Regions from separate parts of the Kitasatospora sp. NPDC001603 genome, predicted to be linked through region 1. Evidence: riboswitches for the same ligand, from Rfam matches in the RefSeq annotation. Region 1 holds a riboswitch; the other holds the start of a gene.
What was found. A riboswitch is a leader RNA that binds a small molecule or an ion and turns the genes downstream of it on or off. The one in region 1 is predicted to bind cyclic di-AMP.

Region 1 (5,877 bases):
TCAACCCCCGCTACGGCACCTGGAACGCCGACCGGGTCGCCCTCCTCCCCGACACCCCGCCCTGGCTGGCCGGCTGATCCTCAGGCCCGACGAGCACAGGAAGTCGGACCGGCCGACTTCCCACTCCGCGCGCCGCGACCGGCACGCGCCCCTGCCGCCGCACGGGACGGGTGGCGGCCACCGGCCTGCCGCCGTCCTTCGAGCGTGGGGGCGGGGTCGGACCGGCACCCGGTTCTGCCGCTGCCCCTCTGTATCGGGCGGATCGGGCGGAGCGGGGGGATCGGGCGGAGCGGGGCGGTGGGGCGCGGCCGGTGCACGGGCCAGCCGTCGCCCTCGGGGCCGGGCGGAGTGCGGCGGTGGGGCCGGTCCGGTGCCGTGGCCCCGCCGCCTCGGGGGCCGGTGCCTGTCGCCCGTCGGGCCGGGCGGAGCGCGGTGCCGGACCCTGACCGGCACCCGCCCCCGGGCCGGGCGGTACCCGGTACGCGGCCTGACCGGCACCCGCCCCGCCGTCCCCCTGGCCGGGCGAAACGTGGAGGCGGGGGCCCACCGGGGCCGGGTAGGTTCGGGGTGTGACGAATCTTCCGGGCGCCAAGCTGATCCTGCTCACCACCACCCACCGGGTGGCTCCCGGCCTGCTGGCCTGGCCCGCCTGGGAGGCGCTGCGGTCGGCCGGGCGGGTGCTCGCCGGGGACGCCGCGCACCCGCAGCTGCCGGCGGTGCGGCAGGCGGGGGTCGAGGTGGAGGTGGTGGCGCCCGGTTCGGCGCCCACGCTCGCCCGGCTGCTGACCGGACAGCCGGCCGCCTCGGGGCCGACGGTCTGGCTGGGCAGCCCGGACGGCGACCCCGGGCTCACCGACGCGCTGGCGCGCCTCGCGGTCGAGCACGCGGGCGAGGTGCCCGAGATCGAGGTGCTGCCCGGTTCGTACGACCTGCCGGGCGCGCGGCTGCTGGACCTGGTCTCGGTGATGGACCGCCTTCGCTCGCCCGGCGGCTGCCCCTGGGACGCCGAGCAGACCCACGCCAGCCTGGTGAAGTACCTGGTGGAGGAGTCCTTCGAGCTGGTCGAGGCGATCGAGGAGGGGGACCGCGACACGCTCCGGGAGGAGCTGGGCGACGTCCTGCTCCAGGTCTTCTTCCACTCCCGGATCGCCGAGGAGCACCCCACCGACGCGTTCTCCATCGACGACGTGGCGGGTGACATCGTCGAGAAGCTGATGTACCGCCACCCGCACGTCTTCGGGGACGTCGAGGCCGAGGGCGCCGCCGAGGTGGAGGCGAACTGGGAGGCGCTGAAGGCCGCCGAGAAGTCGGAGCGCGAGTCGGTGCTGGACGGCGTGCCGGCCGGTCTTCCCGCGCTGGCGTACGCGGCGAAGCTGGTGTCCCGGGTGCGCCGGGCGGGCTTCACCGGTGTGCCGGACGCGGCCTACGAGCTGCCCGCGGAGCTCACGGCGGAGTCGGCGGGCCGGCTGCTGCTCGCGGTGGCGCAGCGGGCGTTCGACGCGGGGGTGGACGTGGACGCCGCGCTCCGGGCGGCCGCGCGCGGCTACCGGGACGCCGTGCGCGCCGCCGAGGGGCTCAAGCCCGAGTAGCCCCGAGGGGCCCCCGGAGCACGCCCGGGCCGAGATCCGCGCCCGGGCACGCCCGCACCGCGACCGCCGCCCGGGCCGCGACCCGCCGCGCCCCCGTCAGACCGCCGCCACGTCCTCCACCGCCCGGCGCTGCACCGGGACCACCTCGTCGACGACCTCGGCGATCGCCTCGCCGACCAGGGCGAGCAGCTCGGCCAGCCGCTCCAGGTCGAGGTGGTCCGGCAGCTCGGCGAGGGAGACGACGCGCTCGCCGCCCGGCCCGGCGACGCAGAACAGGTCGATCGGGCCGAGGTGCTTCTCGGTGGTGTCGACCAGGGCGGCGATGTCGCTCGGGCGGCGGATGTCGCCGCAGACGCCGACGACCGGGCAGCCCGGCCGGTCGAGTTCGGTGGCGAGGTCCTCGGCGATGCCGACCTGCTGGTCCGCGATGAGGACGCCGGAGGCGCCCGCGGCGGTGAACCGGCGGGCGAGGCCGGCTCCCGACCCGCCGGCGAGTACGGCGATGACCACGACTGCCCCGGTGACCCGCATGGTGCGCTCCTCCCTGTGGGCGGCTCCGCACCGGCGCCCACGCATTTTGCTTGCGGAGGATCGTAGGCAGGTCCTGACCCTCCGCAACAGGGATTACCCCTCAGGTGACCAGGCTCACGCCTGCCGCGCCGGGGTTCCCCACCGGATACGGTCGACACATGCCAGTTCAGCCCGATTCAGCCCGCCCGCCGCTCTTCACCTGGGAGTTCGCCGCCGACCCGTACCCGGCGTACGCGTGGCTGCGGGAGCACGAACCGGTGCACCGCACCACCCTGCCGAGCGGGGTCGAGGCCTGGCTGGTGACCAGGTACGCGGACGCCCGGCAGGCGCTCGCCGACAGCCGGCTCTCGAAGAACCCGGCCCATCACAGCGGGCACGCCCACCGCAGCGGCCGGGTCGGCATCCCCGGCGAGCGCCAGGCCAATCTGATGACCCACCTGCTGAACATCGACCCGCCGGACCACACCCGGCTGCGCCGGCTGGTCTCGAAGGCGTTCACGCCGCGCCGGGTGGCGGAGTTCGAGCCCCGGGTGCAGCAGCTCACCGACCGGCTGATCGACGGCTTCGCGGAGCGCGGCTCGGCGGACCTGATCCACGAGTTCGCCTTCCCGCTGCCGATCTACGCGATCTGCGACCTGCTCGGCGTGCCGGTCGAGGACCAGGACGACTTCCGGGACTGGGCGGGCATGATGATCCGCCACGGCAGCGGGCAGCGCGGCGGGGTAGGACGCGCCGTCAAGCGGATGCGCGCCTACCTGGCGGAGCTGATCCACCGCAAGCGGGCCGATCCCGGCGACGACCTCATCTCGGGGCTGATCCGGGCCAGCGACCACGGTGAGCACCTGACCGAGAACGAGGCCGCGGCGATGGCCTTCATCCTCCTCTTCGCCGGGTTCGAGACGACCGTGAACCTGATCGGCAACGGCACCTACGCCCTGCTGCGCAACCCCGGGCAGCGGGCGCTGCTCCAGGACTCGATCGCCCGCGGTGAGACCGCGCTGCTGGAGACCGGTATCGAGGAACTCCTGCGCTACGACGGTCCGGTGGAGCTCGCCACCTGGCGGTTCGCGACCAGCCCGCTGACCATCGGCGGCGTGGACATCCCGGTCGGCGATCCGGTGCTGGTGGTGCTCGCGGCGGCGGACCGGGACCCGGCGCGGTTCGCCGACGAGAACACCCTCGACCTGGCCCGGACGGACAACCCGCACCTCGGCTTCGGGCACGGCATCCACTACTGCATCGGTGCTCCGCTGGCCCGGTTGGAGGGGCGCGCGGCGCTCACCACCCTGCTCACCCGGTTGCCCGATCTGCGACTCGCCGCAAGCCCGGAGGAGCTCCGCTGGCGCGGTGGCCTGATCATGCGTGGACTGCGCGATCTCCCGGTGGAATTCACCCCCGAGAAGCCCTCCGCGGCACCGGTGGACGGGCTCTGAGCAAATCCGTCCGGCGGCCCCCGGCGGTGTCTCGATCTCGTCGTGCCGAGACCCCGACACGCTGACGGGGTGTCGCCGACACGCCCTGGCTGCAGGTATGAATCAGCATCAAACCGGACATAGCCCTGTCGTTGGTAGGCGATCGGCCACGCGCCGTAATTTATGTGTGATACCTGCGATATGAGCTTGTTATTGATGTGAGGATCTGTCTACCCTCCCTGGAGTTCGCAGCTGCGGACCTCGTGCGCGGAACGCCGAATCCTGCCCGCCGCGTTACGGGAAACCGACCAGAACCCTTGGGCAGGGGCGGGGGAACCAGGTTTGTTGCCGTCCCCCACGGCTTGGGGTGAAGCCGCCCGCGCGGGCAGAAGGCGTCCGCGTCGTGCGGCCGGGCCACCTCCCGGTCCGAACCCGACAGCTCACCTCGCAGGCGTGCGGAGAGGGACTTCCCCATGCTCTTCGTCGGAACCGGCCGTCACCGTCGTCGCACCCAGACCGAGAAGGCCATCGCCGTTGCCGGCGTGGCCGGCGTCGGACTCGCCCTGCCGCTCCTCACCGCCACCGGCGCCTCGGCCGCCCCGGCCTCGACCTGGGACGCGGTCGCCCAGTGCGAGAGCGGCGGCAACTGGGGCATCAACACCGGCAACGGCTTCTACGGCGGCCTCCAGTTCACCTCCAGCACCTGGAAGGCGTTCGGCGGCACCTCGTACGCGCCGCAGGCCCACCAGGCCAGCCGGGCGCAGCAGATCTCGGTCGCCGAGAAGGTCCTCGCCTCGCAGGGGCCGGGCGCCTGGCCGGTCTGCTCCCAGAAGGCGGGCCTGGCCAAGGGCGGGGCCGCGGCCTCGGTCGACACCTCCTCGGACGCCGAGCCGACGGCCGCCGCCAAGCCGGCCCAGTCGAAGCCCGCGCCGAAGCCGGCGCAGAAGCCCGCGCAGAAGCCGGCCCAGAAGCCGGCCCAGCAGCAGGCTCCGAAGCCCGCCGCCCAGCAGCCCGCCCAGCAGGACGACCGGGCTCCGGGCTTCGCCGGCCAGCCCGGCTGGGACGCCGACGCGAAGGTCTTCTGGTACCAGAGCGACGGCGCCTGGTACTGGACCAGCCACCAGAGCGTCTACCAGCAGTACGCCGGTCAGCAGGCCGCCCAGCAGACGAGCGGGTACGCGGGCCAGGACAGCCGCCCCGCCGCCGCCCACGGCGCCCCGGCCGCGGCCGCTCCCGCCGCCCAGCAGCGCGCCGGGCACGGCTACACCGTCCAGTCCGGTGACACCCTGTCGACGATCGCCGCCGCCCAGGGCGTCGACGGCGGCTGGCAGACGCTGTACGACGGCAACCGCGGCACCGTCGGCACCGACCCCAACCTGATCCTCCCGGGCCAGCAGCTCGACCTCGGCTGACCGCCCGTGTGGTGACTCCCCGTGCGGTGACGCCACGAAGGGGGCCGGTTCGGCCCCCTTCGTCCGCATCCGGCCGCATTTCGTGGGACAACCAGGTGAACTACCGGTGGGTAGCCCGGCCACACGCTGAGACGGGACCGAGGTCGACGTGGTCCCGGGAGCCCGTGCGGTTAGGCTCTGGTCGTAACGACTCCGCAACCATCCGGCCGACAGCACCCATCGTCAGCCGAACCTGCTTCCGCTAGGAGATGCCTCGTGCCGTCCATCGATGTCGTCGTAGCCCGTGAGATTCTCGACTCGCGTGGCAACCCCACGGTCGAGGTCGAGGTCGGCCTCGACGACGGCAGCACCGGCCGTGCCGCTGTCCCGTCGGGTGCCTCCACCGGTGCCTTCGAGGCGCTGGAGCTTCGCGACGGTGACAAGAACCGCTACTTCGGCAAGGGCGTGGAGAAGGCCGTCCTGGCCGTCATCGAGCAGATCGGCCCCGAGCTGGTCGGCTACGACGCCACCGAGCAGCGCCTGATCGACCAGGCCATGCTCGACCTGGACGCCACGCCGGACAAGTCCTCGCTCGGCGCCAACGCGATCCTGGGCGTCTCGCTCGCCGTGGCGCACGCCGCCTCCGAGGCCAGCGACCTGCCGCTGTTCCGCTACCTGGGCGGCCCGAACGCCCACGTCCTGCCCGTCCCGATGATGAACATCCTCAACGGTGGCTCGCACGCGGACTCCAACGTCGACATCCAGGAGTTCATGATCGCTCCGATCGGCGCGGAGTCCTTCTCCGAGGCCGTCCGCTGGGGCGTCGAGGTCTACCACACCCTCAAGGGCGTGCTGAAGGAGCGCGGCCTGTCCACCGGCCTCGGCGACGAGGGCGGCTTCGCGCCGAACCTGGACAGCAACCGCGAGGCCCTGGACCTCATCACCGAGGCCATC
Region 2 (5,877 bases), on a different contig from region 1:
GCCGGCCGGCCCGGGCGGACAGCGCGAGCATCAGCACGGTGATCGGCAGCAGGGCTAGCCCGGAGACCAGTGGGGAGAAGCCGGAGACGATCTGCAGCTGGACGACCAGGAGGAAGAAGACGCCGCTGAACGCCGCGTAGACGCAGAGGGTGACCAGGTTCACCGCGGTGAACAGGCGGGAGGAGAAGAGGCCGAGCGGCAGCATCGGCTCCGGGACGCGGCGTTCGACCATCACGAAGGCCGTGCCCAGCAGCAGGCCGGCCGCGCCGGACACCCACACCACGGCCGAGAGCCCGTCGCCCGCCGCGGTCAGCGCGTAGGTGACCGAGCCCAGCGCGAGCGCGGCCAGCGCCGCGCCGAGGACGTCGAACCGGCCGGTCGCGCTCCCGTCCCGGCTCTCCGGGACGTGCCGGGAGGCCACCGCGACCACCAGGGCGGCGAGCGGGACGTTCAACAGGAAGATCCACCGCCAGCCGGGGCCGTCCACCAGCCAGCCGCCGAGGAACGGGCCGATCGCGGCGGACACCCCGCCGAGGCCGGACCAGAGGCCGACCGCTGCCGAGCGGTCGTCAGGGTGGAACACCGCCTGGAGCATCGCCAGCGAGCCGGGGGTGAGCAGCGCCCCGCCGACGCCCTGCACCGCGCGGGCGGCGACCAGCACCTCGATGGTGGGGGCCGCGGCGCAGGCCGCCGAGGCGGCGGCGAACCAGAGCACGCCGATCAGGAAGACGCGGCGCCGGCCGTAGCGGTCACCGAGCGCGCCGCCGAGCAGGATCAGGCCGGCCAGGGTGAGCAGATAGGCGTTGAGCGTCCACTGCAGGGCGGCGAGCGGAGCGCCGAGATCGGTGCCGATCCGGGGCAGTGCGACGTTGACGACGGTGCCGTCGAGCATCGCCATGCTGGAGCCGAGCACCGTCGCCAGTAGTACCCAGCGGCCCTGCGCGGTGCCCAGGCGCAGGGTGCCGGCCTCGGAGGTGGCCACCGCCTGATCGTGCGCCCCGGGAGGCGACGTGACAAGGGTCACCGGGGGTGTGTCGGCGGATGGCTTTCCGTAGGTGATCGCATGCGTACGGACACCGAAATCGGCGGAGCGTCGTGGATCAGTGGCACGCGGTGAATCGATTGTGCACATACTGTGCAGCCGATCATTCGGAGTGTCACGGCCTTCCCGGTAGTGGTTGTCGATTCAAGAGATCGACATTGCTTCGCCCGGGCGGATGAGTTTTAGTTCAGCGACCGCCCGGCATTGGACCGGGTGGCCACCGGGTGGAACGCCTAGTCCTGCCGCTGCCCGGTGGTACGAACCGAACTCTGTACGGCAGGAGCGGGGGACCCAAAGGTAAGTCGCCGGACCGGAATTCACGGTCCGGCTTGGGGTGAAGCCGCGCTATGCGGCCGGGCAACTCCAGCCCGAACCCGACAGCTCACCTCGCAGGCGTCGGAGAGGACAGTTCGCCATGCCCGCACAGGCTCGTCGTATCACCCTGCCCCGCGCCGCCCGCATCGGCATCGCCACCGCCGTGACCGGCGCCGCTTTCGCCCTCCCGCTGGTGACCACCATCAGCGCCCAGGCCCACACCGCCCCGGCCGCCAAGCCCGCGCAGACCTCCACCTGGACCGGCGCCACCAGCGTCGACGCCGCGCCGGCCGCTGCCGCGCAGCCGGCCGCCGAGGCCGCCAAGCCGGCCGCCGCGCCGGCCGAGGAGAGCTACAAGGTCGTCGGCGGGGACACCCTGTCGAAGATCGCCGACGCCAAGCAGGTCGAGGGTGGCTGGAAGGCCCTCTACGACCACAACCGCTCGGTCGTCGGTGCCAACCCGAACCTCATCTTCCCGGGTCAGCAGCTCGCGCTGGGTGCCAAGGCCGCCGCCGCTCCGGCCGCCGCCGAGGCCGCCAAGCCCGCCGCCCCGGCCGCCAAGCCGCAGGTCTCGCAGGACGCGCAGAAGCCGGCCGCCCAGCACGCCGCCCCGAAGCCGGTCCAGGCCGCCAAGCCCGCCGCTCCGGCCGCGAAGCCGGCGGCCCCCGCCGCCAAGCCGGCCGCTCCGGCCGCTCCCGCGGCGCCGGCCGCCGCGGCCAGCACCTCGGGCTTCGTCGCCCCCCTCGCCAACCCGAAGCTCGGCACCGCCTACGGCGTGGCCGGCTCGATGTGGGCCTCCGGTCACCACACCGGTGCCGACTTCGTCGCCTCCACCGGCACCCCGCTGCGCGCCGTCGGCGCCGGCACCGTGGTGAAGGCCGGCAACGGCGGCGCCTACGGCAACGAGGTCGAGATCAAGCTCGCTGACGGCCACTACGCCGAGTACGCGCACCTGTCCTCGATCGGTGTGAAGATCGGTCAGACCGTCACCGCCGGCCAGCAGATCGGCCTCTCGGGTGCCACCGGCAACGTGACCGGCCCGCACCTGCACTTCGAGATCCGCACCGGCTCGGAGTACGGCTCGGACATCGACCCGATCGCCTACCTGCGGGCGCACGGCGTCTCCCTCTGACCTGAGGTCGGACTTCCGCTGGGTGCGGGGCGTACGACCTCCCGGGATGGTCATGTCGGGTGACCGCTCGACCGGGTGATCGCCGCACCGTCAGCGGATCATGGGCGCGGGACACGCCCTGGCCGGCCCGGCTCGCGAATTTCCTTCGCGAGCCGGGCCGGCCTTTTTCGTGCCCTTCTGACAGGCAGGTGCCCCCCCTGCGATCGGGGTTTCCGTCCGGCGTTTCCGAGTGGTCGGCTCCGTCGTGCGGAAGGCCTTTCCGGGAGGCCTTCCTGAGGGGCCTTCCGGGATGTGCCGACGGCCCGTCCGCGGCCGGACGGGCCGTCAATTCTCGGTCGGCGGTCGCGGTGAAAGGAATGAGCCGCCCCGGCGGGGTTCAGGACCGGTGGGCGGGCAGGTCGCTGTCGGCGGCGGTCAGCAACTGGTGCACGCGGTGGCCGAACTCGTCCGCGTCGCGGGCCGGCTCGGGGAAGACCAGGCGGACGTCGCGGTGGCCCCAGGGGTGGTCCAGACGGAGCACCAGGCCGTGCCGGTCGAGGGCCAGCGGGCGGACGTCGGGGTGTCCGACGAGCAGCTCGCGGTCCAGCAGCCGGGTGAGCAGGGCGAGGGCGTCCGGGTGGTCGTCGGCGAGGTGGGTGAGCATCGCCGCCTCGAAGCGCGCCAGCGGGTCGGGCGCGGCCAGGGCGAGGTCGGCGCCGGTGAGGGCGGTGGTGCCGTACGGGGTGGAGAGGACGGCGTGTGCGACGTCCAGCCGCAGGTGGACGCTGAGGCCGTCGTCGGCGAGGTGGGCGAGGTGCAGCCGGCCGGCCAGGGTGAGACGGCCGCGGACGCGGTCGCGGACGGCGACCGGGGCGATGTCGGTGAGGTCCAGGACGACGGCCAGGCCGTCCCGCTCGCGGGTCACGGCGAGGGTGAGCGGCGCGTCGAGCGGTGCGACCAGGCGCAGCCGGGAGCCGTGCACCGAGACCGGGGTGTCCAGGTCGTGGTACTCGCCGCAGGCCCGGATCACCACGGAGGAGGTGGCGCTGAGCAGGCTGCAGACCCGTTCGGCGGCGGTGGGTTCGGGCGCCTCGACGTCGACAGGGCTGGGGCTCATGACGACCTCCGTTTGTTAGGTGAGGCTAACCTAATCACTTCGGTGGGGGAGGGCAAGGTGTGCGCAGGTGGTTCGCGGGTCGTGAGGGAGGGTGCGTGGATCCAAGGGATTGCAGATGGAGATAGCGAGCGCTTGCAAGTATCTGGCGTTCGGTCGTATTGTCGACGCTGGTAGTTGCACACGCAATCTTCTGTACGCTCTGGAAAGCGGTCCCCTCATGCCCCTCGCGCTCCTGGCGCTGGCGATCAGCGCCTTCGGCATCGGCACCACCGAGTTCGTGATCATGGGCCTGCTGCCCGAGGTCGCCGGCGACTTCTCGGTGTCCATCCCCACCGCCGGCCTGCTCATCTCCGGCTACGCACTCGGTGTCGTGATCGGCGGCCCGCTGCTCACCGTCCTCGGCACCCGGATCCCCCGCAAGGGGATGCTGCTGATGCTGATGGGCCTGTTCATCGCCGGCAACCTGGTCTCCGCCGTCGCGCCCGCCTTCGGTCTGCTGCTGGTCGGCCGGGTGCTCGCGGCCTTCGCGCACGGCGCCTTCTTCGGCATCGGCTCGGTGGTCGCCGCCGACCTCGTCGCCCCGCACAAGCGGGCCGGCGCCATCGCCCTGATGTTCACCGGGCTCACCGCCGCCAACGTGCTCGGCGTGCCGATGGGCACCCTGCTCGGCCAGCACTTCGGCTGGCGCTCCACCTTCTACGTGGTCGCGGCGCTCGGCGCGATCGGCTTCGCCGGCATCGCGGCCCTGGTGCCCGTCCAGCCGCGCGCCGAGGACACCCGGCTCGGCCCGGAGCTGGCCGTCTTCCGCAAGCCGCAGATCTGGCTCGCGCTGAGCATGACGGTGCTCGGCTGGGGCGGCATCTTCGCGATGTTCACCTACATCACGCCGATGATGACCGAGATGGCGGGCTTCGCCCCCTCCAGCGTGACCTGGCTGCTCTTCCTGTTCGGCGTCGGCCTGTTCGTCGGCAACCTGCTCGGCGGCTGGTTCGCCGACCGCGCGCTGATGCGGAGCCTGTACGTGATCCTGGCGGTGCTGGCGGTGCTGCTCTTCGCCTTCACCCTCGCCTCGCACAGCAGGGTCGGTGCGATCGTCGCCATTCCGCTGATCGGCGTGTTCGGCTTCGCGACCGTCGCACCGCTGCAGAAGCGGGTGATGGACCAGGCCGCCGGCGCGCCCACGCTGGCCTCGGCCGCCAATATCGCGGCCTTCAACCTGGGCAACGCGCTCGCCGCCTGGCTCGGCGGGCTGGTCATCTCGTCCGGGCTCGGCTACGACGCGCCGAACTGGGTGGGCGGGCTGATGGCCGCCGCCGCCCTCGGGGTCGCGCTGCTCTCCGGCGCGCTGGAGCGGCGGGGGGCCGGCGCCGGTGGCCGGGTCGTGGCGCGCGGTGGAGCGGCCGCCGAGGAGGCGCTCACCGCCGGGCGGTGAGCGCGGAACGCGCGGGGCCCGGACACTCGTCCGGGCCCCGCGCGTCGTGTCGCGGCGGGTCAGCCGATCACGGCTTGCGCGTCTCGGTGGCCGGTCAGCCGATCACGGCCTGCGCGTCGATCTCGACCAGCATCGGCTCCTGTGGCAGCTCGACGAAGATCGTGGTGCGGCAGGGCTTCACGCCGCCCGGCGCGATGTTCTCCTCGATGAACGCGGCGTAGACCTCGTTCATCAGCGGGAAGTCGGCCCGCTTGGTCAGGTAGACGCGGAACATCACCACGTCCTCGATGGTGGCGCCGCCGGCCTCCACGATCGCCTTGACGTTCTCCAGCGTGCGGCGGGTCTGTGCCTTCACGTCGCCGTGGTGCAGGTACTCGCCGGTGGCCGGGTCCTGCGGGCCCTGGCCGGAGACCTGGAGGATGGGGCCCTTGCGGACGCCCTGGGAGAACATCCAGGCCGGGGCGGGGGCGCCGTCGGTGCGGATCTCGGTCTTGTCGCTCTGGTCGCTCATGGGCTTCCTCGGTTGGTGGTGGCGGGTCGGCAGGTCCGGGGCCGGCGGGGCCGGCGGGGCCGGCCGGTTCGGCGGGTCAGCCGGTCTGGGGAGCCTGGGGGTTCTGCCCGCAGTCGGCGGAGACGGCGCGGGCGGTGGCGAGCAGCTGGGGCAGCAGCTCCAGCACCTGTTCGTAGGGGAGGACGACGTCGGGGACGGAGATCGAGGCGGCGGCGACGACGCGTCCGCTGGCGTCCCGGATCGGCGCCGCCACGCAGTTGATGAAGGCCTCGTGCTCGGCGTGGTCCTGCGCCCAGCCCTGGACCGCGACCTTCTCCAGCTCGGCGAGCAGCGCCTCGGGAGTGGTCAG

Region 2: linked by a shared signal. The riboswitch ahead of ABT263_RS20125 (M23 family metallopeptidase) and the one ahead of ABT263_RS34270 (transglycosylase family protein) in region 1 are both predicted to bind cyclic di-AMP.

What each region holds. Positions count from the first base shown of each region.
Region 1 covers NZ_JBEPAA010000092.1:7,484-13,360, reverse strand. Annotated here, with positions in the region: gene ABT263_RS34290 (hypothetical protein) at 1-77, shown strand, start outside; gene ABT263_RS34285 (nucleoside triphosphate pyrophosphohydrolase) at 570-1,589, shown strand; gene ABT263_RS34280 (SDR family NAD(P)-dependent oxidoreductase) at 1,686-2,120, opposite strand; gene ABT263_RS34275 (cytochrome P450 family protein) at 2,279-3,553, shown strand; cyclic di-AMP (ydaO/yuaA leader) riboswitch at 3,828-4,000, shown strand; gene ABT263_RS34270 (transglycosylase family protein) at 4,006-4,944, shown strand; gene eno (phosphopyruvate hydratase) at 5,200-5,877, shown strand, end outside.
Region 2 covers NZ_JBEPAA010000030.1:58,158-64,034, reverse strand. Annotated here, with positions in the region: gene ABT263_RS20130 (MFS transporter) at 1-982, opposite strand, end outside; cyclic di-AMP (ydaO/yuaA leader) riboswitch at 1,293-1,453, shown strand; gene ABT263_RS20125 (M23 family metallopeptidase) at 1,458-2,489, shown strand; gene ABT263_RS20120 (DUF2470 domain-containing protein) at 2,866-3,585, opposite strand; gene ABT263_RS20115 (MFS transporter) at 3,803-5,017, shown strand; gene ABT263_RS20110 (RidA family protein) at 5,112-5,528, opposite strand; gene ABT263_RS20105 (IclR family transcriptional regulator) at 5,605-5,877, opposite strand, start outside.